Regions from separate parts of the Paenibacillus sp. NPDC101420 genome, predicted to be linked through region 2. Evidence: a T-box and tRNA genes for the amino acid it is inferred to sense, from the RefSeq annotation. Region 2 holds a T-box; the other holds one or more tRNA genes.
The links. The T-box of region 2 lies ahead of ACQKMP_RS20565 (valine--tRNA ligase). A T-box ahead of a tRNA ligase gene usually reads a tRNA of that ligase, here a tRNA-Val.
Positions count from the first base shown of each region.

Region 1: it has a tRNA-Val gene. The T-box ahead of ACQKMP_RS20565 (valine--tRNA ligase) is inferred to sense a tRNA for this amino acid. The anticodon was not compared.

Region 1 covers NZ_JBNNSE010000001.1:630,087-645,227, forward strand. The annotation lists gene aroA (3-phosphoshikimate 1-carboxyvinyltransferase) at 1-747, opposite strand, end outside; gene ACQKMP_RS02905 (rhodanese-like domain-containing protein) at 857-1,162, shown strand; gene ACQKMP_RS02910 (shikimate kinase) at 1,167-1,715, opposite strand; gene gndA (NADP-dependent phosphogluconate dehydrogenase) at 1,987-3,402, opposite strand; gene ACQKMP_RS02920 (hypothetical protein) at 3,669-4,265, opposite strand; gene ACQKMP_RS02925 (MFS transporter) at 4,553-5,842, opposite strand; gene ACQKMP_RS02930 (aminotransferase class I/II-fold pyridoxal phosphate-dependent enzyme) at 5,939-7,414, shown strand; gene ACQKMP_RS02935 (DUF1292 domain-containing protein) at 7,545-7,856, opposite strand; gene ACQKMP_RS02940 (copper amine oxidase) at 7,937-8,491, opposite strand; gene ACQKMP_RS02945 (MBL fold metallo-hydrolase) at 8,656-9,393, shown strand; gene ACQKMP_RS02950 (DUF3892 domain-containing protein) at 9,458-9,697, opposite strand; gene ACQKMP_RS02955 (GNAT family N-acetyltransferase) at 9,783-10,226, opposite strand; gene ACQKMP_RS02960 (hypothetical protein) at 10,334-10,546, opposite strand; gene ACQKMP_RS02965 (site-2 protease family protein) at 10,651-11,727, opposite strand; gene ACQKMP_RS02970 (hypothetical protein) at 12,056-12,358, shown strand; tRNA gene ACQKMP_RS02975 (tRNA-Val) at 12,490-12,561, shown strand; gene ACQKMP_RS02980 (hypothetical protein) at 13,011-13,163, opposite strand; gene ACQKMP_RS02985 (hypothetical protein) at 13,479-13,619, shown strand; gene ACQKMP_RS02990 (hypothetical protein) at 13,713-13,952, opposite strand; gene ACQKMP_RS02995 (hypothetical protein) at 14,254-14,520, opposite strand; gene ACQKMP_RS03000 (hypothetical protein) at 14,525-14,935, opposite strand; gene ACQKMP_RS03005 (hypothetical protein) at 15,013-15,141, opposite strand, start outside.
Region 2 covers NZ_JBNNSE010000005.1:25,415-40,555, reverse strand. The annotation lists gene hemL (glutamate-1-semialdehyde 2,1-aminomutase) at 1-638, shown strand, start outside; gene ACQKMP_RS20575 (RluA family pseudouridine synthase) at 635-1,570, shown strand; gene ACQKMP_RS20570 (LysM peptidoglycan-binding domain-containing protein) at 1,933-3,303, shown strand; T-box leader at 3,645-3,928, shown strand; gene ACQKMP_RS20565 (valine--tRNA ligase) at 4,084-6,720, shown strand; gene ACQKMP_RS20560 (bifunctional folylpolyglutamate synthase/dihydrofolate synthase) at 6,726-8,102, shown strand; gene murC (UDP-N-acetylmuramate--L-alanine ligase) at 8,109-9,488, shown strand; gene ACQKMP_RS20550 (GGDEF domain-containing protein) at 9,769-10,935, shown strand; gene ACQKMP_RS20545 (GGDEF domain-containing protein) at 10,972-12,129, shown strand; gene ACQKMP_RS20540 (glycosyltransferase) at 12,466-13,650, shown strand; gene ACQKMP_RS20535 (diaminopimelate dehydrogenase) at 13,744-14,730, opposite strand; gene ACQKMP_RS20530 (SPOR domain-containing protein) at 14,947-15,141, shown strand, end outside.

The DNA of each region.
Region 1 (15,141 bases), on a different contig from region 2:
AGCAGCAGCCGCAAGAATAGCCGCAGAGCCAGGATAGTCACCTTGCACAGTATACGTCTTAGCCGCGTAGGCTTGACGACCCGGCACTTTAAAGGACATATAATCATCTGCCGCATGAACCACAATTCCTGCCTGCTCCAACACTTCTAGTGTCTGACCTACGACAACCTTTGATTTCAAATCATCAAGGACAATAATTTCACTATCTTCTTCAAGCAATGGTGTCAAGAATAATAGAGCACTTAGGAACTGGGAGCTGACAGCACCCGAAACTGTAATTCTACCCCCAACAGGTTTGCCACCGCGGATCGTGATCGGCAACTTACCTTCATTATGCTCTACCTTCACACCAAGCTGTTCTAGAGATACGATCAGGTCGTCATGTGGACGTTTACCCAATGAGTCAGGATACGTATTTACGAATGTGACCTCAGGGCTTAAAGCAGCTACAGCCATTAGAAAACGTAATACTGCTCCAGCATTCCCCACATTAAGTTCCTTAACATCCTTAGGTTTGCGTCCAAAGCCTTGAATCACAATCTTCTCATCATCTTCTGTGAGTACAGCTCCCAAATCTGCAATACAACGACGGATGGCATCGCTATCTTCACTATGTGCCGGATGATAAATCGTACTTACGCCTTCTGACAATGCGGCAACCAGCAAATAGCGAGTGGTATAGTTTTTGGAAGAGAGGGCCCCAAATTCTCCTTGCAGGGATGGCGTTGGCCTAACAATAACGTCCATAATATAAACTCTCCTTAGTAGATATAGTTGTATGTAGTGCTCGTTTGACAGGGTATTCCATGCTTGTGTTATCATTAAACCATTCTTCTGATGAAAAGAGGTCACAACCATGCATAATGTTCCACAAATTACACCGCAAGAATTGCGGCAGTGTCTAGAGACAGGGGAAGACCTTGTACTCATCGACGTTCGTGAAGACGAAGAGGTTGCCTTCGGGATGATTCCCGGTGCACAGCATATCCCCATGGGAGAAATTCCACACCGCACTGAGGATATTCCAAGCGATGCCAAAGTGATCTTTATCTGCCGTTCCGGTGCTCGAAGCCAGCGTGTCTGCGAATATCTACAACAGTTTGGCTATCATGCTACAAATTTAAGCGGCGGTATGATTGAATGGAATGAAACACTCTCTTAAAAGCTCAGCCGCGGTAATGCATTAAAATATATTGCGACACTTCTGCCGCTGTCAGTCCCGTTGTATCGACCGTGTAATGCGCGAACAGGTAAGCTTCTCGACGGTCTTCCATGATACGTCTAACCCGTTCTTCTGCATTGCCGGCGAGCAGCGGACGATTCTGATCTCCACTAACGCGGGTAATAATCTCTTCTTCTGTTGCCGTTAGCGCAACCACATGCCCTTTACTCAGCATTAAATCTGTATTCCCCGGCGCCAATACCGCGCCACCACCAGTAGATATTAATTTATTCTCAGACTCTAACATACGCTTTAGTACTGCTGTTTCCACGCTTCGAAAGTAATGCTCTCCATCTTCCGCGAAAATTTCTGCAATACTTCGGCCTTCAGTTTCAACAATGACATGATCCAGATCAACCAGCTCGTAACCCAGTTCCTCGGCCAAAATTGCGCCTACTGTTGACTTCCCCGTTGCCATCATCCCTACTAAAATAATGTTCTTATTTCTTTGCTCTTCATTGAACTTTTTAAATTCTTCTGTATCCCCAGCCATGTCTATCCTCCAACCGCGATATTTGTCATATCATAACACAGGGTCAAAACATTAGACAATCTGCTTCACATAGTAAATATACATCAAAACTTCAACAAAAAAGGCCCGAAAGCCTCCCCATTTCTGGTGAAGCAATTCGGGCCACTTTTTTAAAATATAAGAAAGTACAAGTTTCATGTTATACATTAACCTTATATTTCTCGCATAAACGCTTCTTACCGTCCTTTAGGGACGCCGAAGGCGTTATTGCTTATAACCGTAATAAACTAGATTATTCTGCAGACATCCAGTTGTGGTGGAAAACGCCTTCTTTGTCTACACGTTTGAACGTATGTGCGCCGAAGTAATCGCGTTGAGCCTGAAGCAGGTTCGCAGGCAGTCTCTCTGTACGATAGCTATCATAGTAAGCCAATGCGCTGGAGAATCCAGGTACTGGAACACCCATCGTTACAGCTGAAGCGATAACTTTACGCCATGCGGATTGGTAATTGTCCATAACATCCTTGAAGAAAGGATCAAGCAATAGGTTCTTAAGATCTGCATTGTTCTCGTAAGCATCCGTGATGTTTTGTAGGAAACGGGAACGGATAATGCAGCCGCCGCGCCAAATTTTAGCCAACTCGCCATATTTCAGATCCCAACCGTATTCGTCGGAAGCTACACGAAGTTGAGCGAAACCTTGAGCATAGGATACGATTTTACTTGCAAACAATGCTTTACGCACGTTCTCGATGAATTCAGCTTTGTCACCATCAAATGGTGTAGCTTCTGGTCCGTTAAGCACTTTGCTTGCTTCTACGCGCTCATCCTTCATTGCAGAGAGGAAGCGTGAGAATACGGATTCGGTAATCATGGACAAAGGTACACCAAGATCCAATGAGCTTTGGCTTGTCCATTTACCAGTTCCCTTTTGGCCAGCGGAATCAAGGATCACGTCAACCATTGGTTTACCAGTTTCTTCATCATACTGAGCAAAAATATCTGTAGTAATCTCGATCAGGTAGCTGTCGAGCTCACCGCTATTCCACTCTTTGAAAATGTTGTGAAGTTCTTTTGCATCTAGACCTAGAACGTCTTTGAGCAGCTGGTAAGCTTCACAGATTAATTGCATATCACCATATTCGATACCGTTGTGCACCATTTTAACATAGTGTCCCGCACCGTCTGGTCCGATATATGTACAGCAAGGCTCACCGTTAACTTTAGCTGAGATTGCAGTTAGGATTGGTTCAACTAGCTTATACGCGCTTTCTTGACCGCCAGGCATAATGGAAGGACCTTTAAGAGCTCCTTCTTCACCGCCAGAAACCCCAGTTCCGACAAAGCGGAAACCTTTTTCTTCCAGATATTTACTGCGACGAACCGTATCAGGGAAATAAGCATTTCCTCCGTCGATAATAATGTCGCCTTGATCAAGATGCGGCAACAGTTGCTCGATGGTAGCATCAGTAGCTTTACCAGCTTGAACCATGATCAGAATTTTGCGCGGTGTTTCCAGCGAAGCTACAAATTCCTCAACGGAAAATGTGCCTACGAGGTTTTTACCTTCCGCCTCAGCAAGAAGATCATGTGTCTTCTCCGGTGAGCGGTTAAACACGGATACGGAAAAACCTTTGCTTTCGATATTTAGAGCCAAATTCTTGCCCATTACCGCCAAGCCAATAACGCCGATTTGTTGTTTTGCCATCTGGTCCTCCACCCTTTGCACCCTATATTTTTGGGAAATCCATTTCTCGCAGTATAAGAATACCACCCTTTATCAGAGACAGCAAAGCCTGCCCTGCGAATAAAGATCAAATTCATCGACAAATCCATTGCCAATATGAAAATGATCACAATGACTATTTTAACGTTTTTAGCACCAGAAGTGAACCCCTGTCTGCAAGTTCTCAAACAAATCTAAGACACCCCGAAATTCGGGGTGCCCCTAAGCAACTTATTTCGGCACCTTGTTTACCATTCTAACATATACAATTCCTTCGTCAAAAAGGTAAGCTGAGCTCGGCATTTCTCCGCGCGAATCATATCCTCAGCCTTAAGTGCATCATTTAATCGATCCAGCTGCTCATCCACTTCAATCCGGCGCTGGCGAATTCGTTCCTCTCCTTCAACAGAATAATAGAGCTTGGTCAGCTCCTCATCGGTGAGCATAGGACCCTTCTGGTATAAGACTCGCTGCTGATAACCCGAGATTTCAACAAGACGAATCACTTCGCCGAACAAAATATTTTCAATAATAATCTGACGGTCTCTGAAGCGCTTTACAATGGCATGGCCTCGCATGTCCCCAATTAACTTCTCCATCCATTCTGACAAGCGAGCATCACGAATCATATAGTCACCCACGAGTTTATAGCCATCTTTAATCCTTTGAAAACGTAATTTCACCAGTTTACGACCCGTACGGACCGAAATTACAAAGACCTGTTCGTTCTCGCTCCAATATAGGGAATAACCTTTTTGAATCAAATCCTTGATCAGGTCCTGGATATGCTGTCTGTCGAAACGCAGCTCCAGGTTACAATACTCCACCTCGTCGTTTTTGTTCACGGCACTCCCCCCTAACTACTTCACATCTGCAAAGCCAACACAATTGTTCAATTTCCGATTATTTATGGCTGCCGGACCTCTTCAAGTAGTAGTTACTTTTGCGTTCGTCTTAGTCTTATTTTATACTTCAGTTTATGTAGCGGTAACTTGGTTTATTGACTATTTTTACCCGCAACACACTTTCTCCAAACGCTGATTGAATTTTTATTTCTTTTAGTCCTTTTAATTCCTAAAAAAAGCCGCTGACAACTAATTCTCAGGTTGTCAGCGGCTTTTCACATCTAAGGTCAACTAGTTTTAAATTTCAACTTCGTTCTGTGTACAATTAGTAAATGCAGCCCAAAGAGTATCAACATAACAATTGCACTCATCAGAAACGGAACACCGTGACCTACATGGTCCCATAGTCTCCCTGATATCACTGGTCCTGCCACCATCCCTGAGCCTTGCAAGGTCAAGAAAAGCCCCCAGACAGTCCCTCGTTCCCCCTTAGGCACTTGCTTAGCCAGAAAGGCGTTCCATGCCGGGAGAATAAGCGCGTAGCTTATACCGACCAATGCCACCGCGATAAAAGCAAGCGGGAGCCAGCGTACCTGTGAGAACAGGGCAAGGGAAAAGGCGGCAAGCAAAAAGCCAATGTTCAGAAACACAGTTGTTCCTATTCGGTCCACCAGCTTGCCTGCTGGAATTAGAGCAAGCACCGTAATTCCCCCACCTGCAATCAGAAGCAGACTAAATTGATTCGGACTAACATGAAGCTCCGTACGTGCAAACAAGGTAACTACAGGCGTCATCAAGCCAATGGCAAAAGCCTGAAGAAATAAGGCCGGATATAGTAGGCGACTGACTTTAAGCGTCGTTCTGACCTGATGCAGTGTTCTTTTTATACTTTCTAATGGACTGATTTTTTTACGCTCAATAGCTCCGCCGAGCCCCTGCATGTCCCTTACAACTGCATGAGTGCCACTTGACGAGATTCTTTTAGGTAGAAAAAGCGCAACTACAACTACTACAGCAGCACACCCTAGCAGGACCAAAAAGGCTACACGATAGCTTTGTCCACCCTGATCCATCAAAAAATTCACTACAATCGGACCGATTCCCGTTCCTGCGAGCGATGCCATCTCTACAGCACCCATAGCTGCTCCACTGCTGCCGCTTTTAGTAGATCCCGCCAATTCCGTTATTCCGGTCATCACACAAGGCCAAAGCGGGGATGTCCCGATCCCAAGAATAAGACAGGCAATCGAGAGCGTAACTGCTGTTTTGGCATATATTATCATTCCAACAGCTACTAGGATCAACAGCAAGGCACTTGTCATGGTCCAGCGAAATCCTATGCGCTCCATAACCCAGCCAGAAGGACTGCGGAATAGATTATCCCCCAAATACTGGAGTGCAAAGGCAAAGCCTACTACCGTAACAGATAGACCCAAAATATTCTCCATATATACGGGTAACAAAGCGACAAGTAGCGACCCTTTAACAAACTCAACTAAAAAAATAATTACCCACATCTCCATGATAAATGGCGACGTCAAACTGATATGTGTACGTTGCGCAGCTTTTGTGGACATTCTATCACATCCAAATCCTAGTATTCTGTAGATTGTTTTGTTATACTGATGCTTGCCTTAAATTTTAATATTCGCGAAAGGTTGTGACAGCATTAAATGAATCAACACCGTACTCCCCTCTTCACAGCTTTAAAAAAGCATGCCGCCGGCAATCCCGTTCAATTTCATATCCCGGGGCATAAGAAGGGGCTAGGAACCGATGCCGAATTCCGTGAGTTTATCGGCGATAACGCTCTATCCATCGATCTAATCAACATCGCACCGCTTGATGATCTACATCAGCCAACTGGAGTAATCCAGGAAGCTCAGAAGCTGGCTGCGAAGGCTTTCGGCGCCGACTATACGTATTTTAGCGTACAGGGCACGAGCAATGCCATCATGACGATGATCCTCTCTGTCTGCTCACCGGGTGATAAAATAATTGTGCCGCGCAACATTCATAAATCTGTGATGTCGGCCATTATCTTCTCCGGAGCCAAGCCTGTGTTTGTCTCGCCTGTTCAGGATGAGAATCTCGGGATAGATCACGGCATAACGACCAGTTCGCTGGAACGAGCGTTAAGGCGTCATCCAGACGCCAAAGGAGTTCTAGTAATCAATCCCACGTACTTCGGTGTATGCGCCGACCTGCGTTCGATTGTCGACCTGGCTCACCGTTACGGTGTACCCGTATTGGTGGACGAGGCACATGGAGTACTGATTCATTTTCATGAGGATCTGCCGGTATCGGCCATGCAGGCCGGAGCGGACATCGCTGCCACTAGTGTGCATAAACTTGGCGGCTCCATGACGCAAAGCTCGGTACTGAATCTTAATGCTAAGACGGGTCTGATTAACCCGCAACGGGTACAGACCATTATGAGCATGCTGACTACAACATCTACCTCATATATTTTATTAGCGTCTTTGGATACATCAAGACGTAATCTCGCGCTGAACGGTCATGAAATGGCGGAAAGAACCATCAGACTGTCCAACTATGCACGCGAAACGATCAATACGATCGAAGGCCTGTACAGCTTTGGAAAAGAGATCCTTGGGACAGAAGCTACATTTGATCATGACCCAACTAAGCTCAACATTCATGTGCGCCATTTAGGGATCACAGGATACGAAACCGAAAACTGGCTGCGCGAGAAGTACAACATCGAAGTAGAACTAAGTGACATGTATAATATTCTTTGCCTTATTACCCCAGGTGATACCCAAGAATCAGTAGATAAATTATTAGCTGCACTTCGGGTGTTGTCCGCCATTCATTACAGCAAGGGTGAAATCTACGAACTTAAGGTTCAGGTTCCAGAAATTCCACAGCTTGCTCTGATTCCAAGGGACGCTTTTTATGCGGATACGCAGTTAGTTCCATTCCGTGAATCTGCTGGCTACATTATTGCAGAGTTTATATATGTATATCCGCCTGGAATTCCTATTCTTCTCCCTGGCGAGGTTATCACTCAGGATAACATCGATTATATTATTGACCATGTGGAGATCGGACTTCCGGTTAAAGGTCCTGAAGATCGCAGCATCACGAACATAAAAGTGATTGTAGAAGCCGATCCTATTTCCTAAGCCCCATCATTTTCCTAAAAAACTTCATTCATTTATACAAAAACCCGATACCATAATAAGTATCGGGTTTCTGTATATAAACATCAACTGTCATATACACAATAGAACAGCTTAATTTAGTCGCTAAAATCTATTCTTGCTGAGCAAGCAGATTGTTGTAAGCTTCTTCAACAGCTTTCCATTCTTCTTCATCTTCGATATTGTACAATACCATTTCTTCGTCTTCTTCTTCCATACGCAGAATAATGCCATCCGCTTCAGGATTTTCCTTTTCTAACAGCAGCGCGTATAGTTTCTCACCGATGTCGAAAGTTTCAACCAATACCATTTCAACATCTTCGCCCTGCTCGTTCGTCAAGGTCAGCACAAACTCCTCGTGCTCATGGTCGTGATCATGCCCGCAACCGCATGCTTCACCATGCTCATGTTTGTGATCGCTCATTGTAATACCTCACTTTGAATTGTATTATCCTACATCTGGTATACTACCACGTTAGATTAGTTCAGGTCAATTTAGAACCCTTAATTAAGAGCTGTAATTACCTTTTCTGACACAAGAACGTAATCTGCATTTTTGGAAGCTTTCATGTAGAAGCCTACCCGATATTTGCCGGTTTCTTTAAAATCATAAGTAAACTCCGAGGTCGGAAACCAGAAATTATCCTTCTGCGAGCCTTCAAGCTCCTGCGACTGAATATCCTTAACATTACCAGAGGGGTCCGTTATGGCTACTTTTACAGCTGAAACCTCTTCTGTTAAGCTATCTACCTGGGTTAATATTTTAATCTTAAGCTTGCCTACGTTTACGTTACCAAAGACCGTATTATCCTTAAAAAGAACAATATGAACATTAGGCTTAAGAATCGTCACTTTTCCAGATCCATCCCAATTCACTACCCCGCCCGCTTCTCTTGCGGGAATATATGTTTTTCCATCAATCAAATAACCGCCGTCTACAATTTCCGTCCCGTTGCTCCATACCCTGATTTTCTTACTCACAGAATCGGCGAACAATAAGGAGCCACCCATCAAGGAAAAAGCAAACACACATAAAGTGACTTTTTTCCATCTATTCATTTGAAACCCTCCAAATAATTCATGCTATTAATGTATACTTACTTTGTCTCAGCAAGTTGCGCTAATTGTAGGTAAATATTTCATTCATCTTCCGAAAAATGATATTATGTACTTGTTCAAAGTTGATATATTAGCTAACAGCGATTTCAGGAGGGTACTTTCTTATGAGTCTGAGCCTACAAATGCTAGGAACTGGCAATGCTTTTGCAAAAAATTTTTTCAACAATAACGCCCTGCTACTAGCTGATGATTATACCCTACTGATTGATTGCGGGATTACTGCCCCACTTGCCATACATACCATCGGGAAATCCTTCAGTGACGTTAACGCTACTCTAATTACGCATATTCATGCGGACCATGTTGGAGGTCTAGAAGAGCTAGCACTTACGCTAAAACACGTATACGGGAAAACAATGAGATTACATTTACCAGAGACGCTTGTTGAGCCACTTTGGAACAACACCTTAAAGGGTGGATTATATCAAAAAGATGCAGTAGCCTCCCTGACCGATATCTTCGAGGTTAAACCTATGAAACCCGGAATTACGTACAAGCTCGCTCCTTCTCTTTCGCTCGAGATCATACATACGCCGCATATTCCTGGCAAAGATAGCTATTCCCTTCTAATAAATAATGAGATTTTCTACAGCGCGGACATGACTTTTCAGCCGGATCTACTTATACGCCTTGTCCGTGAGCATGGCATCCGTATGATTCTGCATGACTGTCAGCTTGGTGGATCAGGTGTTGTTCACACCACGCTGGAGGAGTTAATGTCTTTACCTGAAGATGTTCGACGTATCATCAAGCTCATGCATTATAGCGATGAACAACCTCAATTCGTCGGACTTACTGGAGAGATGGAGTTTATTGAGCAGCATGTAATTTATAAACTCTGATTTGATAAAAAAAAAGACCGTACATTGACGTCCGATGACGTATGTACGGTCTTTGCCTTTTGAACTATGAGAAACTCGGAAGATTATCCAAATTGTTGGTTGGATCCCCATCCGCGTCGCCGCGAATATAAGTTCCTCCGTCTTTACCTTTAAAAGCATTCACTCCGGCAATATTTCCGGCCTGTACTTCTTGAAGCGCTTGGTCATACGCCAGGACACGTCCTGTAGAGGTCTGGAAACTGGTTAAATCTCCGTCTCCATTTTTCTGTACAGCTACGAAACTTTCGCGTTCGTTATTTGGCACTTCAGCTCGCCCCTTGCACTTGGATTTGCCATCATATGGCACATCCTAGCTTGCTTCATAGAACGGTAAATTATGTGCACTATTTTTAAAGAGTTTTCTGCATCCGTACATGTAGAATACCTGCGTCATAAAAAGGTTCCGTAGAAATCACTTCATATCCTAGCTTCTTGTAGAAATTCTCAGCTTGGCACTGTGCATCAAGAATCGAAGCTTCCAGTCCAAGCTCCCGAGCAAGCTCTTCCATAGCTAGCAACAGAACACGTCCGTATCCTTTGACTCGATAATCTTTCAGTACGGCGATACGCTGCATTTTGGCTGTACCTGCTTTGTAATAAATCAATCTTCCCGTAGCCACAGGTACACCTTCATCTATAATTAGAATATGGTGCGCATTCGGACCTATAACATCGTATTCATCAATTTCTTCCTCAGCCGGTACCATTTGTTCCTCTACAAATACTTTAGTACGAATATCCAACCCCATCTGAAGCTGTTCCTCTGTAGTTACCCGTAAGATTTCTGCCGCCATGTTAGTCCCAAACTCCTCTCTCTATGTATCCAACGATAGTTGTCTATTATATAAAAATTCGACTAGAAAGAAAAGCCTGAGCATGAGAAATCATCTTCTACGCTGCTCTAATCTGCAGAATATACTTCTTCAGGAATCGAACGATTGTATGTGTCTTGCATCACTGGTGACAATGGAGGGTACTGACCTTTTGGCTTTCCATCTAGGTTAGTCATTTCTTTGATTTCCATGACTTTTGTTGGCTTCGCCTCGGAACATCCTCCCAAGACCATCAGTAACAGCAGACAAACGCCGACTTCCCATTTCAAAAATTTAAGCATGGTTTTACTCCTTTCACCGTTCAACTGCGGTTATTCTCATTACAGCTTTGACGGTTCATGAGTTTTATAAACCATTGGATCACTTCATTGCCCGATTCTAACCCTTATAGATTCACATTTCCAACGGCATGGACCATGTACATCATTCCTCCCAAAAAGCCAGCTAATACAAAATAAGTGATACCGTATTTCCAGCGTGAGCTAGCCGGCACATCGTAATACTTGTCGTTCTCATAGACAGAATAGCTGATATCACAATTCATCTTTAGATGAAGCCCATTCTCTAAGGTCACAGGCTCTAGCTGCGAGATACGTACCTTTTCAATGATGCATTGCTGCGGAAGCGCAGCTCTACCAATGTAGTTCAGTTGATCCCATCTCACCCCTACATACTGCTGTCTTTCCAAATCACTGTAAGTAGTAAAAGGTAAATCTCTTCTATGCTCTGGTCCTGGAATCATGTAGCCTGCATCTCTAAGTGGCTCTACTGGAATTAAGAAACTCTTCGTTACAGAATAAAGGCGATTGTTAGTGCGTCTCTTCACATATTTGTTATACAGATCGTAAGCAAATAACGCCCAAATAATAAAGAACAAGATCGAACGCATATAGATGATGATGGCTAAACCACCCACGAGCCCCACAAGCCACAGCCAGCGCGTCACCGCGGTTGCAATACGGCCGCCGTCAAGCGGGTGAATCGGCAGCAGATTGATCAAATTAAGTAAAAAACCTATATAAGCCAAGGAATAGAGAAGTGGACTATCCATGTAATAAGCCGCCCAAAAAACGGCTGTAGCCCCAATGGTTCCTAAGATCGGACCTCCAAAAGCAATATAAGCTTCCGTCTGGGCATCCAGCGGTTGTTTTTTCATTGTAATTAAAGCTCCCAAAAACGGTATAAACAGCGGAGCGCTGACTGGAAGCCCGATCCGTTTCGCTGCTATTACATGTCCTAATTCATGGACTAGCAAGAGCAGGACAAAGCCCACGGCAAACCCCCACGGGTAAATCAAAGCATAAGCCCATATTGAAATCATCATTGATATTAACGGCCCGGCAATTTTACCTATTTTCAGAAGAGACAAAATCGCCTTTCCTTTAATCAGGAGCATCGCCGCCCCGCCCCCCAACCATTTCCATGGCGTGGAAGAATTCTTTTTCTGCTCATTTTGCGGCAAGATCTCAAGCTCCTTTTTCTTTCAATTTTTATCTAACTGCTGTACATTACCCTCCATTTTATCATAAGTGCTTAAGGAGTATTTCCATAAAAAAGCACTCGGCTAAGTATACGACGCAACTTTTAGAATCGTTTCAAGGTCAAACAAACAGATAATGGATAATTTTCACTATTATTTAAGGGAAGAAAGTGATTCCGCTCCAATACACAACCACCACCTCACACAAAATAACCCGAATTTTATGGTTACCCTATAGGCTAACGCCGTGAACGTTATAGGCTACGAACCATAGACTGTTATCAGGGTTATTCAATTGAGGAGGTTATTTATGGATACAAATGCAAATTTACATCAACAGGTCAGTTGGAATTGTATGAACAAATACGTTGGTATTACAACGACTGACGGTCAGTCCTTTGATGGCTTTATTGCCCATGTAGATCAAAACTATGTTACTCTTGCGGTTCCTAGCAACGAAATGGTAGAACGTTTAAACGGAATGCCTACACACGAATCGGCGTATAGACAATTTGGCTTCCGGCCTGGCTTTTTCCCAAGACGTCGCTTCTTTCCACGACGCATCCCTTTTTTCGGTATAAGCGATATATTTCTACTCCCGTTCTTTATCTGACGTGGCTCATGGGGATGGAGCGGCATCCCCTTTTCTTATTATTTTAAAGACTATGTAAACTATCATCCCTATAGATTGTAAAAAAAGAATTGCCATCCTACTCTATCGTATGGTATTATGAAATTCGTCGCAGGACGGTAGCTCAGCGGGAGAGCACTATCTTGACAGGGTAGGGGTCATGGGTTCGAACCCCATCCGTCCTATATGTGAAAGCCTTGATATTCAAGGCTTTTTTTGTTTTCTATTCACTTATCATTCTATTAAAAATCCCTGTGATACGAATTTGATACGAATCGCGTTTACTTTTCGTATCAGTTCATGTGATCCTCTGGGAAAATATCATCGCTTCTATCCTCCAACCAATTCCTAAATTCCGCTTTACTGATATATAATTTCCTTCCCACTTTTGCAACATGAAATACGTGGAAGCCTGTTTACAATCCTTTCAATTCTATCGCTGTCCATGCCATCTTCAGGCTCATGGAATCAGAGCCAAAAGAGAAAGAAGCCGCTACTGAAAGCAGCAGCAATATTCCTAGGAGTAAAAACAGACCGAAATACGATTTCCCTCTTAAATTAGGGATAACAGCTGTTTTATCATCTAGATTTCTATTTTTTTCATACGTTGACACTAGCTTCTCAACTACAAAATCTAGCTGCTTATCAAGAGATTAGATATCGGAATAATATGAAAAATCAATATATAGCCTTGCAGCTTGTCCCCAGGCTCCATCACAGCATGTCGAATATCCAGCACTTTAACGGCTGCATAATTCCATGCGGCAATATGATCTTCCAACTTCATCTTGCATTTCACTCCGATCCGTTACACAATCTGTTTAAGTTAATTACATCTTAAACATTGATAATGATTATCAATTATATCTGGAACCGTTTATCTCTCATAATGGGGCATCATGCCTATGGTTCCTTATATAAACGTTACTTGAACTAAACAAGAACAATCTCTCAATATTGCATCCCCTATAATTTAGCATTAATATAAAATAATGAGACTTACTGAAAATCGTTAATGAGTATTGTTTTGAGGATTATTGCATTTTCGCAAACTCACTAAGGAGTAGGAGTGTTTTTTATATGTTATAGGGGAAAACGAATATTGGGACCAATGACTGAAGCTGATGCTCTACGTGAATGGTTTACTCTTTCCGGTACAGTGAAGGACATTTATATTATTGAGGTTGATGAGAACAATAAAGTAAGGCGCCAGATTGGACCCACAAAGAAGAAAAAAAAATAAGCATAGCCTGCAGCAACCTACTATAACTTGATTGAAAAAGAGATAAAACGTAAAAAAGCCCCACCGACCTTTATTGGTTGATGGGGTGTTTTATTAAAATGGAAATTTAGTAAGCGAGAATATTAAGAGTACCATCCCAACAATCGAAGACAGAGCAGCCATTTTATCTTTAGTTTTAAAATAGGTAGCTCCTCCATTAAAAATCAGAGCTCCACACATCCCCATCATTGTCCAAGACATGATCACTTGATCCTGACCGCGGAAAAATAGTATTGCCAGAATGATTGTTGCTGCACTAAATAAAATACCGAACAACCTTAGTGCTTTCAGCAAAAAATCCCCTCCCGAAATTAATGGGCTAATGAATTTGCAGCTTACTCGATATTACAAGAAAAAATGTAGCCAATGGGCCACAAAGCAAAGAAATTAAAAACCAGTTTAATCCACTCCTATTTTTACCTTGTGCTAACCCGGCATTTATTAATGCCAATGTACCCCATCCAACAAAATACCCGTTATCCATCACGCACACGACCTTTCAACATCATTTTATAGGAATACGAATATCCAATATAATGGTTTCATCATAAGCAAATGTTGCAGGGATTTGTTATACATGCTGAGATTTCAACAACTACTTTATTCTTGTGGCGATAAGCTGTATCGTTTCATCAGAGTCTTTTACAAGACATTTCAAAGTAATGCCCAGGACAAGTGAAAATAAAGAGATCATAAAACTAATGACTGTAATCATTGCTCCTCTTAAGTCATTTGTGAAATTATAACGCAAGATTTCTGAGAAGCTGCTAGTAGAAAAGAAAATTATAGTCAAAATAAAAAACAATCCAAAAACACAAAATAAAATGTTTGATATTTTATTAACTCTTTCAAAATAGCTCATATATTCAACTCCTCTGATCAAGATAATAATCCACCAAGACATAAATGGAACCGGCAATACCAAAAAGGATAATGGCTATACTACTATTCAAATGATATTCCTGTATAAAGCGTTCATCGTATGCCTTGTAAAAGAAAACATATCCCCCGATACCACTCAGAAGCAATATCATTATGCGGGTAATCAAAGGATTTGCAATCATTCGAACAACCCAAGAGAAAGGAAAAATTATAATTGGGTAAAGAACGGCTGAAAAAAGAAATGCTAAGAAAATAAAAACAAACCCTATATTTTGAAACCCATAGTATTCAGTCGTACTGATCTTATTTCCTTCCCATAGCTCTAATCCAAAAGTGGCCAAGGTGAATAAAATCGTCGAAACAAACCATAACATGATATGCTTTACTACACGCAAAGTAATCCCACCAATTTTATGCTTTATATATCAGCCATTTTATTCATAAGTTCTATTGTTAAATCTGCTTCCAATAATCATTTAGCACTTGGTTCTATTGAAGTTAAAAAAGGTTTTTGCCCTATTCTACTATTATAGGAAACAAAGTACTCCTCATTTATATTAATCAACTTAAATATTCCTTTTGGGATTGTGACTGTAGTTTG
Region 2 (15,141 bases):
TACCACCACTTCCGGGATTTCTGGAAGGACTTCGCAAGTTAACTTCAGACAATGGATCTTTGCTTATTTTTGATGAGGTAATGACAGGCTTCCGTGTCAATCGTGGTTGTGCTCAAGGCTTGTTCAACATTACTCCGGATATTACCTGCTTCGGCAAAGTCATCGGTGGAGGACTTCCAGTAGGCGCTTATGGCGGCAAAAGAGAGATCATGGAGCAAATCGCTCCTACGGGACCGATCTATCAGGCTGGCACACTTAGTGGTAATCCATTAGCGATGGCGGCAGGACTCACTACGTTGAAGCTACTGACACCGGAAGTTTATGATCGTCTTGAGCAATTAGGGGCGCGTCTAGAGGCAGGCTTGAAAAAGAATGCAATCGAGACCGGTGTTCCACTGACAATTAACCGTGTGGGCTCGATGGTCTGTCCGTTCTTCACGGAAGGACCAGTAACTAATTTTGAAACGGCCAAGACTAGCAACACGGATCTATTCCGTCGTTATTTTGGTCATATGCTGAGCCAAGGCATTAGCGTGCCACCTTCACAGTTTGAAGGTATGTTCGTGTCGGCTGCGCATAGTGAGCAGGATATTAATGATACCATTGAGGGCCACTATAATGCCCTGAAGGCCCTTTGAGTATTGGAGCCGGAGTACGAACCGGTGGTGGAGCTTGGACTAGACGCGGGGAGTGGCTAGAAGTAACACCCGGCAAAATCATTACAGGAGCCGAGGATTCTGAAGCTGCAATTGATAAGTGGCTGCTGGAAACTGTAGGTATGCCTGAGAAGCTTCATCTGCGTCTGCGCCGCGAGGGGGGCATTCAGTGGAAGGGAGATCGACTGCGACTGGCACTTTTTCCGGATCGTGAAGCCGGCATTGAACCGGTATGGGAAGAGCTTGAAGTGTTGTATGAGGATGATTTTTGCTTGGTTGCCCACAAGCCGGCAGGCATGGCGGTTCATCCGGATGGCAGTGGCTTAGGCGTAACGCTGGATCACCTTGTAGCTGCGCATTATGTCGCTACCGGTGTTAGTGCAGCTGTAAGGCATATTCACCGACTGGACAAGGATACAACAGGTCCGGTGATGTATGTGAAGAATGAGTTCGCACAGCTTGTCCTAGACGAGAATATGCGTGAAAAAAGCATCTCGCGGCTATACGCCGCGATCGCCCGAGGCACAGTGCCGCCTACGCTTAAAGTGATCGACGCGCCGATAGGGCGCGATCGTCATCATGCGGCGCGGAGAAGAGTCTCACCCGGCGGACAGTCCGCCGTGACTCGAATCCTCGGACGCGAAGCACTGCATGGCGGGAGCCTGGTGCATGTGCAGCTGGAGACCGGACGGACGCATCAGATTCGCGTCCATCTCAGCCATATGGGTCATCCCTTGTATGGGGATGCGCTATATGGCGGCCCGGTCTGGGCTTCCAGCGCTGCCGGCCGACATGCGCTCCATGGCGAGCTGCTGTCTTTCCGCCACCCTTGGAGCGGTGAACAACTGGAAGTAAGCGATCCGTGGCCTGAGGATATGCTTCAGCTGCGGGAGCTGCTGTCTGAAGCGCCTTGACAGCTACGTTATAAACCTGAGAATCGTGGTATCAGCAAATGCTGGTATTACGGTTCTTTTTTTTATCTATTTTTTCGTAGGGTATATAATTTTTTGTTTTTTCAGAAAGAAGCATCTATCTATGTCCTAATAGCAAAAGCAGCATATAATACTTTGTTCATGCGGAGTAGTTCATCTATTGGCCGGCAGATAGGTTCGAATAGTCCCTGAATTTATGAAATTAATAGCATCCTGTCCGGTTAGTGCCACCAAAGTTGTCATGCCTTTCTGTTTGAAGCATATACATGTGGGGAGTAACATTTTGGGCTTATGCTCTGGGCCTGTCTCAGGGTTAGATTATGCCAAGAAGGAGGACATATCCCGTGTTTGATCAGTCCCACGGCTTGCGGTTTGATATTTATGAACGCATTCACCTATCGGAAGAGCTTCCGGGAATAGCTGAGCTGGAGGAGGTTGAACTACTTCCGGAAATCCAGGTGATTCAGCGGGAGGATCGTGCCGAGTTATATGGTCAGCTGTTGCTTACCGGACTCTACCGGAGTGAAGATGACCGAACACAACGTCTGGAGCATGCCATTCCCGTTGAAATCACAGTTCCGCTTACACGCGTCAGCTCGATTGAAGATATCGGGGTGGAGATCGAGAATTTTGATATTGATCTGCTCACGATGCGCACAGTGAATATAACAGGCGTATTATCACTGCGGGGAATCGGTGGTGCGGAGCCTCAACCACAACCGGCCTGGCAGCAGGAAGAGTACACAGTTGCCTATTCCCCTCTCAGTGATGACAGGGTAATCGAAGCATCTGCAGAGAACCAAGAGCACGAAACTGATGCACTTTATGAAAATTCTCAGTGGACCTTTGGCGAGGATGCATCGGAGGTTGCCGTAGAAGAACATGAGCATGCTGAAGCTAATACAGACGCATCAGAGGCTCCACTGGTCTCAAGTGGAGTTGGTCATTCGTCCCCTATAGTGAATTTCTCATCCGCTCATGAGAAGGACAAGGGCGCGAAAGCTCGGACGCATAGTCTGGATTCGCAAACAGAGGATTCCAAAGCAGGAATAGCGGATTACTGGTTTAAAGCTGAGTCACAGAATGAAGCTGAGGCCACTCAGCTGGATCAAGTTAGCCAGGCGAGTCAAGCGGATCAAGAGCAAGAAGCTGAATATACTTTTGCTTCAAGAGAAACCGCTGTTCCAGCAGCTATTGCTGATGCAGACCAAGATATCGCTGTATTTGCTTCTGAAAACGTGGCAAACCATGAGCTTCACGCACAAGAAGAGAATGCGCAGCCGATCAGTGATAATACGAACGAAGGCTTAGTTTCTCAGGAGACTGTGCCACATACCGAGGAGAAACAAGATCTTAAGATTGCGCTAGGAAGCAAGAAAGAAGCAGAGGCTCCAGCCAAAGAACATCTCACCTTCTCTTCATTACTCAGCTCTAGTCGTTCTCGTAAAGAACAAGAGGCTCTCCTATCTGAAGGAAATGCATCGGCTGCAGCGATCATTCCAGAGGCCGGAAATAATACGGAGTGGAAGAGCAGATTCATTGCTGGAGCAGATGGCGCTAACCTATTCCGTAAGGTTCGCCTTTGCATCGTGCAGCGTGAAGAAACGCTGGATACAATCGCAGAGAAATATCAGCTAAGTGCGCGGGAGCTGGGAATGTATAATCGATTGTCTGGGCAGAGTGTAGAAGAAGGGCAAGTGTTGTACATTCCGTAATTGAATTACAATGCGTACTCATATGAATAGGTGAATCCCGATCTGATAGTAGATCGGGATTTTTGTCAAATATAAGAATATATAAGTTTCACGTTATACATTATCCTTATATTTCTCAAATAAACGCTTACCGTCCGTAAAAGGACGTCGAAGGCGTTTATTCTTGTGTGACCGGAGAACGTTAGAATGCGGGGGATCTAATCAACGCAGTGTGATGAATCGAATGAAAATTCGACATATGCACGCTATAAGTCGAAATTCCGCTAAAAGTCCCGCTGTAATAGCCTATCCAGGTTGACTAGGGGGGACTCAAAATGTATTATGGAGTAAGCAATATCTAAGTAAAGACTGGGAACGGGAAGAGTAGGCGGTCAGCCCTTCAGAGAGCGGAATGCAAGTGCTGTGACATTCCGTAGGATACAGCCACCGAAGTCGCCCCGGAGTCGCCCTTCTGAGCTTGTCTTCATGGATATGAAAGATAAGTTAGGATGTGGCCGGTAGCAGCCGTTATCTGTACGAGTGTCGCGCTAAGCTTCTGAACCGCAAGGTGAGAGAAGTGCAGGTTTATTTTTCATTGGCGCGAAACAAAGGTGGTACCGCGAAAGAATGGCCTTTCGTCCTTTGAGACGAGGGGTCTTTTTGTTTTTTAAAAACCAACTACAAGTAACCAAGTGGAGGTATCAGGGAATGGCTGACCAAAACAATCTAACAGCGGCAGAGTTGCCGAACTTGCAAGATACAGCGGCAGATGCTGCCGCTGCAAATGATTCTAAGAATGAAATGCCAACCACGTATGATCCGAAATCGGCAGAAACCAAGTGGTATTCCTATTGGACAGAGGGTGGATATTTCCGTGCAGGCGGGCGTCCAGATGCAAAGGCATACAGCATTGTAATCCCGCCGCCAAATGTAACGGGAATGCTGCACATTGGTCATGCGCTTGATTTTACGCTTCAGGATATCCTGATTCGTACAAAACGGATGCAGGGCTTCGACACGTTGTGGCTACCAGGTACGGACCATGCCGGTATCGCAACGCAGACAAAGGTAGAGCAAAAGCTGCGTGAGCAGGGAATTTCTAGACATGATCTCGGCCGCGAGAAGTTCCTGGAGCAGGTGTGGGAGTGGAAAGATAAATATGCGAACACCATTCATGAGCAGTGGGCTAAGATGGGGCTTTCTCTTGACTATTCCCGCGAACGGTTTACCCTGGATGAAGGGTTGTCGAAAGCTGTACGCGAGGTATTCGTTAAGCTCTATAATAAAGGCTTGATCTACCGCGGCAAACGCATTATTAACTGGGACCCGGCGGCTCGTACAGCATTGTCGGATATCGAGGTTGAATATAAAGAAGTTAATGGTCACTTGTATCATCTGCGTTACCCGCTCAAAGACGGTAGCGGATTTATTACAGTAGCGACCACACGTCCGGAGACAATGCTGGGTGATACAGCGGTTGCTGTTCATCCGGAAGACGATCGTTACAAAGATCTGATCGGCAAAACGTTGATCCTGCCGATTATTGGCCGTGAGATTCCGATTATCGCTGATGATTATGTAGACAAAGAGTTTGGTAGTGGTGCGGTTAAAATTACACCAGCTCATGACCCGAATGACTTCGAGATGGGTCAACGTCACAACTTACCGCAGATTAACGTAATGGATGAGAGCGGTACGATGAATGAAGAAGCAGGACCTTACCAAGGTCAAGACCGGAGTGTATGTCGTAAGGCTATCACTGCTGACCTGAAGGAGCAAGGTGTGCTGATCAATATCGAAGATCATGTGCATCAAGTAGGACACAGTGAACGCTCTGGAGCGGTTGTTGAGCCGTACTTGTCCACACAATGGTTTGTAAAGATGCAGCCACTGGCTGAAGCTGCCATCAATGCACAGAAGGATGGGAACGGGGTTAACTTTGTACCGGACCGTTTCGAGAGAACTTACCTGAACTGGATCGAGAACGTACGTGATTGGTGTATTTCCCGTCAGCTGTGGTGGGGACATCGTATTCCAGCATGGTATTCCGAGTCTACTGGTGAATTGGTTGTGGCAAATGACGAGGAAGAAGCGCGCCGGATCAGTGGTCTAACCGACTTGAAACAGGACGAAGATGTACTGGATACCTGGTTTAGCTCTAATCTGTGGCCTTTTGCCACACTAGGATGGCCAGATGAGAACAGTGCAGATTTCAAACGCTATTATCCGAACGATGTGCTCGTAACAGGCTACGATATTATTTATTTCTGGGTAGCGCGGATGATCTTCTCAGCTCTTGAATTTACCGGAGAAAAACCTTTCTCAGATGTATTGATGCATGGTTTGGTACGGGATTCCGAAGGTCAAAAAATGTCCAAATCACTCGGGAATGGCGTAGACCCCCTTGAAGTAATCGAGAAGTATGGCGCAGATGCAATGCGTTACATGATTTCTACCGGAAGTACAGCTGGACAGGATCTACGCTTCCGTTGGGAAAAGGTTGAGCAGGCGCGTAATTTCGCCAATAAGATCTGGAATGCATCACGCTTCGCGTTGATGAATTTGGAAGGCGTAAGCTTTGAAAATATTGACATTTCGGGTGAGCTAAGTACTGCTGATCGCTGGATTTTGCACCGTCTGAACGAAACTTCTCGTGAGATTACGCGTCTAATTGACTCGTACGAGTTCGGTGAGACCGGTCGCCAGCTGTACAACTTCATTTGGGACGATCTATGTGACTGGTATATTGAGTTCGCGAAGCTGTCACTTTACGGATCAGACGCCGCGGCCAAAGCGAAGACACAGTCTGTACTTGCCTATGTACTAGATCGCACAATGCGCTTGATTCATCCGTTTATGCCGTTTATTTCGGAAGAAATCTGGCAGCACCTTCCGCATGAAGGGGAGACGATTACGCTGGCTGCATGGCCGGAGTATGATGCTGCTCTGGAGAATCCGCAGGCCGTAGCGGAAATGAACCTGCTGATGGATGTAATCCGGGCCGTTCGTAATATCCGGGCTGAAGTGAATGTACCGATGAGCAAAAAGGTTGAATTGATCATCAAAGCGGGTAATGAAGAGACGCTGAGTATTATCACCCGTAACGACAACTACATTGGACGCTTCTGTAATACGTCTTCCTTCGAAGCTGGCCTGAATCCAGAAACGCCGGATAAGGTAATGTCCGCTGTAGTAACAGGAGCAGAACTGCTTCTGCCATTGTCGGGACTCATTGATATTGAACAAGAAATCGCTCGTCTGGAAAAAGAAGTGCAGACGCTGAACAGCGAAGTAGAACGCGTAGAGAAAAAGCTGAGCAATCAAGGCTTCGTGGCCAAAGCTCCTGCTAAAGTTATCGAAGAGGAACGGGCGAAGCAGGCAGATTATTCTGCTAAACGTGAGAAAGTACTTGCCCGCATCGCAGAGCTGAGAGGATAAGAGACATGGATGACCTAAATCGGGGCGGAAGTACCGCCCCTCTTGCGACATACACCGAAGCGGTTGATTGGATCAAGAGCCTAATCCCTTTTGGGATACGGCCAGGTTTAGATAGAATCGAGATGTTGATGGACAAGCTGGGAAATCCGCACCGTCGGCTGAAGTTTATTCATGTGGCGGGTACGAACGGCAAAGGTTCAACTTGTGCTTTTTTGACTAGTGCACTTATACAAAGCGGCTATTCAGTAGGCACCTTTACATCTCCGTATATTACAAAGTTCACGAACAGGTTCCAATATAATAATACGGACATCTCTGAAGAAACGCTTGTCGAGCTGGTTAACCAATTACGTCCACTAGTCCAAGAAATTTCGGAAACGGAGTTTGGCTCACCTACGATGTTCGAGGTAACTACAGCTGTAGCCATTCTATTTTTTGCGGGCGTCTCTTGTCCTGATGTTGTCGTATGGGAGACCGGGCTTGGGGGAAGGCTGGATGTAACGAACATCGTGACTCCGATTGTTTCTGTGATTACTAATGTTGGTCATGATCACATGGATATTTTGGGAGATACGCTAGAGAAGATTGCAATGGAGAAAGCCGGAATTATTAAGACGGGCGTACCTGTTGTTAGCTGCGTAACTCAACCGGAAGTCGTAGCGGTTCTGAAAGAAAAAGCAGCGGCTTGCCGCTCTACTCTTTATCTTGCCGGAGAAGATTTTAGCTATGAGGCTAATGAAATCCGTGAGGATGTGCAGACTTTTCATTTTAAGGGTCCCTTTCGTTCACTTGAACTTGGGATCGTAATGAAAGGCGAGCACCAGATTAGCAATGCGGCAGCTGCCATGATGGTACTTGAGGTTCTGCGTCAGTATATGGCCTTTATGCTTGAGGATGAAGATGTGCTTGAAGGTTTGCGCCACGCATTCTGGGCTGGAAGGCTGGAAGAGGTAAGCAAGTCTCCAAGGATTGTACTGGACGGAGCGCATAATCCGGAAGGTGCGGTGAGTCTTGCAAAAAGTCTGCCTCAGCTCTATCAATACGGTAAATTAAATTTACTTATGGGAATGCTGTCAAATAAGCATCATGAATCCTACTTTAAGCATATACTGCCTATAGTGGATACGCTCATCCTGACCGAACCGGATTTCCAGAACAAAATGGACGCGGAGAATCTGCAAGTTATCGCAGAAAGTCTGCGGGAGAAATATGCCAAGGAAAACTTGGCAATCATAGTAGAACATAATTGGGGAAAAGCGCTGCAGCTACTGAAGTCGATTACAGCGGAGGATGACCTTGCCGTCGTATCTGGTACGCTGTATTTAATCTCTGACGTACGCGGTACACTTTTGCAGCAACCCGATACTGAAAAAGGCTGGTGACGACTGTTGGATACTACTGAACGTGTGCATTTTATAGGGATCGGCGGCTACGGAATGAGCGCGATTGCCCGGGTAATGCTAGAAATGGGATATACAGTTACGGGCTCCGATGTGGCTGCCCAAGAATTAACGGATAAATTGATTGCTAAAGGTGCCAAGATTTATATCGGGCATACAGCAGAACAAGTAAAAGGTGCGGATCTAGTCGTATACTCTACGGCTTTGTCTAGTGATAATGTGGAATGGGTGGAAGCTGAGCGTCTTAAGATTCCAATTCTGCATCGTTCGCAAATGTTAGCCCGTTTATTGAATGAACGTAAAGGGGTAGCCGTTGCTGGAGCACACGGGAAAACTACCACCTCCTCCATGATTGCACTTGTGATGGAAGAGTGCGACGTTGATCCAACGTATATTATCGGTGGAGAGATTATGAATGTAGGTACGAATGCAAAGGCGGGACAAGGTGAGTTTGTAGTAGCGGAAGCGGATGAGAGTGATGGCTCTTTCCTGCACTATCACCCTTGGCTTGGGATCGTTACGAATGTTGAAGCGGATCACTTGGAAAATTACGACGGAGACTTTAACCGTCTTAAAGCTGCATACGTGCAGTTCATGAACCAAACGCGCGAAGATGGAACTGCTATAGTATGCGCTGATGACGAGAATGTGATCTCTCTTTTACCTGAAGTAACAGGTAAGGTGATTACTTATGGCATCAAGTCGAACACTGCAGATTATATTGCCACTGATATCGTTCTAGGCGATCGTCAGGTATCGTACACGATGAATCATAATGGAGAAGTGCTTGGACGGATTGAACTCTCTGTTCCCGGACAGTACAATCTTTATAATTCAATGGCAGCGGTAATCGCTTGTTTGAAATCAGGGATTTCTTTCGAGAAAATCGCTGAAGCGATTGTGAAATTCCATGGTGCGAAGCGCCGTTTTCAAGTGCTCGGAGAAGTCAATGACATTCTGGTCATTGATGATTATGCGCATCATCCTACAGAGATTCAGGCAACGATCAGTGCTGCCAAGGCAACAGGAAAACGGATTATTGCGGTATTCCAGCCTCAGCGCTATACACGTACTTTCTTCCTGTTAGATGCTTTCAGCCGTGCCTTTAGCGAAGCCGACGAAGTCATCATCACCGATATTTACTCTCCGGCTGGAGAGAAACAGATCGAAGGTGTTACTTCTGCGAAGCTGGTTGAGCTAATCGTTAAGAACAGTAATGCGGGCGCGAGACATCTGCCAACCAAAGAAGATGTTCTAGCTGATCTGACACCTCGTATTGCTCCAGGTGATCTGGTGATTACGATGGGCGCAGGCGATATCTGGAAGGTCGGATACGCACTGGCAGACGGGTTGAAGAAGAAGCATTAAGTTTACAAATTGAGGCTAATCGAGGATATTTATATTCTCTATTCAATAGCACTTCCCCAAAATTTCGTTCAGATAATCCTTGTGTTTATCTGAAGGGAGTTTCGAGGGAAGTGTTTTTTTGGTATTGTTAACGTATTTACTGATATAGTTATAAAGTGCTATAGTGCTGCCAGAAGAGGATCGATTTTTCAACGTATATTTGGGATCCCCACAAAGTACCCGAGTACGCATCGAAGCAAAGCCGCACTTTGTGGGGATATTTTCGCATAGGTGGTGACGTATGAGCTCCCTGCTTGAAATTAGAACACTGATTTATTTGTTTATTTTCGGAAATTTATTTATATTGCTGCTTATAACCAATTATCGAAGTACCGCTGTTAAAGATACAGCCTCCACCTTGTTCATCCGATCAAAGGAAGTGCAGCTACTCTTTTGGTGTTCGATTTTATTGTGGGATTATCTACCTCATGCGTTGTCCATTCCGCTTAGCAATGCTCTGATCCTTGGAGGGTGCTGTCTAGAAATTACAGCGTTACTGCTGATGATGGGAGTACTGGGGCCAAAAATAAAGCGATATTACATCATCCTTTCGGTATTGAGCATAATTAGTTTTAGTATCATCGCATTATTTTTTAATCATTCCAACTTGCGCATCGCTTGTACTTCACTTTGGTCTATACTATTTATAGTTTATCCAGCTTATCATCTAACTGTGAATAAAAAGGCTACCCCTCTTCAAAAAATATTAGGTGTATTATTTTATGTATTTGCAGCGATTATGCTGATGCGGGCGCTTGTTGCATTGATTTGGGAGCCCGAGATGAATGTGTTCTCAACAAATCTCACGCAATATTTGTATTATTTGGGGATGTATTTATTATTTATCGTAGGGGCTGCCGGTTATATTCTTCTCTCAAATGAGCATTCCTTCGTCAAACTAAAAAGAATAGCCAGTTATGATGATTTGACGGGGATCCTAAACCGTGGAGCATTTCTTCAGGAAGCGGAGATAAAGCTTGAAAAGGCATTTCGAGCGCAGGAGTACTTCTCATTTTTGCTATTGGATTTGGATTATTTTAAACAGGTCAACGATACTTATGGTCATGATACCGGTGACATTGTGCTGGAAGAGTTCGCATCGACGATTAAAAATAATCTCGGAAATGGCGATTTGTTTGGCAGACTAGGGGGCGAGGAATTCGCAGTCATACTCTGTGGGGTAGATGAGCAGAGCTGCGACCAGAAAGCTGAAGCGCTTCGTGAGGCGATAATGAATACTTCCACTAATAAGGTTCAACAGGGGTACACAGTTAGTATAGGTGTAATTACGATCATGCCAGATCAGGAGATTTCGATAAATAAGTTGTACAAGCTAAGCGACAAGGCATTATATCAGGCCAAACAAGAGGGAAGAAATAGAGTCATCAGATACCGATATGTATACTGAGAGTCAGGAATACTAGGGGAGGTGAACTTCACTTATATGCATCTGGATCTCCAGACACTGCTGGTGTGTCTCTTTTTGTGGCAATCGTTCACGGTGCTGCTTATCGTGGTGTATCGTTTGCGTTATCCGCAGGAACAGACTTCTTCATTGTTTATCACAGCAAAATATTTGCAACTAGCAGCCTTGATCCTCTTATTACTGAAGGATTTTATAGATACACCACTTAGTTTACCGATCATAGCACTTCTTGCTCTGGCTGGAGGCACGCTCGAAAGCTTGGCGCTTCTAATGCTTCTCAGAGTATTCGGGAGCAAAGTGGAGAGATATTATTCTATATTATTCGGAGTATCCATTCTCGTTGTGGTGCTTATGTATTTGTTGATGCCTAAGGATCCTCTCGTTATTCCAGTCGCTTGTCTGGCTGGAGTTCTGATTATAGCCTATCCTGCTTATATACTATGTCTGAAGGTCATGGAGACTTCGCTACAAATAATAATGGGACTGCTATATTGTCTTGTCATCTTGTCGTTGGCCGGGAGAGCCTTAGAACCGCTGTATTCCGTATTAGGAATCAATACACAAGTTGCACAATTTCTTTATTTGTTTTTTTATCTCGGGATTTATTTGTATATGTTTCTAGGAACCGCGGGAATTATGCTGCTTTATAGAGAAGATTCCTTTGCAGAAATGGAGCGGGTAGCAACTTATGATGAGTTGACCGGTATTTTGAATCGCAGGTCGTTCGTTCTGCGTGCTCGGCCTTTAATAGCTGCTTCAGCGATGAAGAAACTGCCCTATTCTTTTTTACTGCTGGATGTCGATCACTTTAAGAGCATAAATGATAATTACGGCCATAACACAGGTGACCAAGTACTAACTGATTTGGCGTCTAAAATAGAGCAACAGCTTGGTCATGGTGATCTGATCGGAAGATTTGGGGGAGAAGAGTTCGCAGTGCTCCTGCACAGAGCCGATGAGAAGAGTAGTGATGTTATTGCTGAAGGAATGCGCACAGCTGTTATAGGTTCAATGATTCATGGCGTACCGCTGCACTACACGATAAGTATTGGAGTCATTACGATAGAATCGGGTGAACGTTTTTCTCTAAATAATCTCTACAAACTTTGTGATAATGCATTGTATCAAGCTAAGAAAAAGGGTCGGAACTGCGTTGTTAGAAGCTACGAAATATAAAAGTGTCTTCCTTTCGTCATTAGATGAGGAAGACACTTTTTTGTTTGCATAGGGAATAGTTCAGAATACCTAACGAGTATAAAATTTTGGAATAGAAAATTCATGTTCGTGTATTACTGGAAAAGTAGTTTTTTTGCTTGAATCTTCAAAAAAATAGCGATATATATAGGTTTATCGCAATGATTTTCGAATAAAGCATGAAAATATATAAAAATTTTAAAGGTTTCCCTATAAATCGACAAAAATTTTATGTGAAATGAGTTACTATTGAACTGCATCTAAAGTTGCAGTGATAAGTAGAGATGATTTATATAAAAAATTCAAGGAGCCAGAGTCATGCGAGAAAGAATGCTGTTCCTTTCAGCACAAAATCAAAGCGCAGAGGATCTAGAAGGAGAAATGAGAACAGGGAGTATTCTCGAGATTTTGCTAGGGAAATTTGATATTGATTTGCTGACGTATGCCAGTACGCACAAGGATATGTCTACAAATGATGGAACTGCACTAACGGTTCATTACATTAACGGGTGCATTAACTCGTGGAGATCTATGCTGCGTCCCTTACATATATTACGGAATTTCACTAATCGGAGTCATGCGGAGAAAGACATGAAGAGTACCATCATGGAGCTTTGTAGATCGAATAATTACAGACATGTATTTATATCGCATAGCTTGCTGGGAAATTGCATTGATATGGTTCGTAATCTGCTTCCTGAGGCCAGTGTTATTACAGATACGTATCGTTTTGAGAGCGGGCTTGCCGTTGGAAAAGAAATTGGGAAGCCGAGCAGCAGTAATCCTTATTATAAACTAAATGAGGCTTTGGTTCGTCGGAATAAGCGGAGACTAATGAATAAAACGGGTGTACTCTTGGCAACCTCGGAATGGGATGCCCTTTCATTCAAATCTCTATCCTTTGCGGATGCCCGTAAAGTTCATGTTGTTCCTCATTTCATAAAAATGAATGAATACGACGCTTTTACTGAGCCTGTTGCAAAAGAAAATTCAATGGTTCTGCACTGGAATATGAACACCAGACAAGGGATTAAGGCTGCCCAAAACTTCTTTAAGAAAAGCTACCCTTTGATTAAAGAGCAAGTGCCTGATATCAAGTGTTACATCACGGGTCATGAGGTTCATACGGATGTGTTGACGCTTGTAAAGGATGATGTATCAGTTATTATCACTGGACCTTTGAAACCGTCTGCTGATTATATACGTCGTGCTAAAGCGGTTCTTGTGCCGATCCTTGAAGGTTGTGAAGTCTCCAGAAACATTCTGGAATCATGGGCACTCAAAACGCCGGTGGTTACTAGTTCTATAGTATGCGAGCGATTGAACTGTGAGCATAACCGTAATATTTTGCTTGCTAATACCTCAGTTGATGTTGTTGCTAGCGTAATAACGTTGTTAAAGAATCCTGAGATGGCAACGATTATTGCTGATCGGGCGCATCGCACATTGTTGAAGGATTACGAAGTGAATTATGTGAAGAACAAGATTCTTAGTCTTGTGTAAAAGGTACGCCCGAGAAGGCTCTGCCTGCAATATATAAAAAACCCGCGAGGACGTTTTAGGGTCCTACGCGGGTTATTTCATTTTTGTATGATTTTACAGCAGGTTGCGGCGTAATTCTTCTGGAGATTTCGGAGACAACATTCCAAGTGGAATATCGAATACTGTACGCGCTCCACTCTGTCCTTCTTGACTCATACGCTGAGCGGCTCTGGCATAGGCCACGAGAACACTAGCTGTAAATTCTGGATTGCTCTCCAGCTTCAGGCCGAATTCAACAATCTGCTTCGTACCTTCCCCTGTTACACCACTACGAATAACAAACCCGCCGTGCGGAATTCCGCTATGCTGAGCTGCCAATTCTTCTTCAGTGATGAAAGTAACCGTAGTATCATAATCTGCAAAATAGTTCGGCATATTCACGATTTCTGCACGAATGCGTTCTTGATCTGCCCCTGCCTCAGCCACTACAAAACACTCTCTGAGGTGTTTTTGGCGAGTGGTAAGCTCTGGTGTTTCACCAGCGCGAATGGCTTCAATAACCTCTTGTACTGGAACGGTATATTGTACACCAGCTTTAACTCCATCTACTCTGCGGATCGCATCGGAGTGGCCTTGGCTAACGCCTTTGCCCCAGAAGGTATATTCTTTACCTTGTGGAAGAATAGCTTCAGCGAGCAGACGATTCATTGAGAATAAGCCTGGATCCCAACCAGTAGAAATTACGCTGAGTGTTCCACCTTGTTTAGCTGCGGCGTCAACGGTCTCGTAGAACTCGGGGATTTTGGCATGAGTATCAAAGCTGTCCACGGTATTAAACATCCGGGCAATGGCTGGTGTTTGTTCTGGCAGATCGGTAGCCGATCCTCCGCATAGAATCATAACATCCACTTTACCCTTATATTGTTCGACGGCAGAGATGTGTTCGAACTTCACACCGGCTTCTCCGGCTTCCAGTTGTCCAGGTTCTCTGCGCGTAAAGATCGCAACTAGCTCGATATCTTCACTTTGGTTGATAGCCTTACGTACACCTTTTCCTAAATTTCCGTAGCCTACAATAGCTGCTTGAATTTTTTGTTTCAGAAGAAGCCCTCCTAATCAGTAGTGAACTAAAGCATCATTTCTAGCTTACCTAGTATAGTGTACACTTTTAGCTCTTTTTATATAGTATATAAAAGGTACATGTAATGTAAACTGAATCTGCATAATCTTTCATAATTCCTATGGCTTAAAAATAGCATATCTCTCTATTGTCTATCATATATTTACTTATAGATTAGATGAGGTGAGGTGTAACTGTTGAATAACGGAAGAATGACATTCCGATTTGACGTGAACAAGGACGAGCCTAAACCAAAGCCTAAAGTGGTGGAGCGCTGGTCAAATGGCGGATTGGGCACAGCTGAAGAGTACGCTGAGGGACTGCGTCAAGAGGTAGGTCCAGCACAGCAAACATGGCTTTATGAGCCTGATTTTCGTTCCACGTATGAGGCA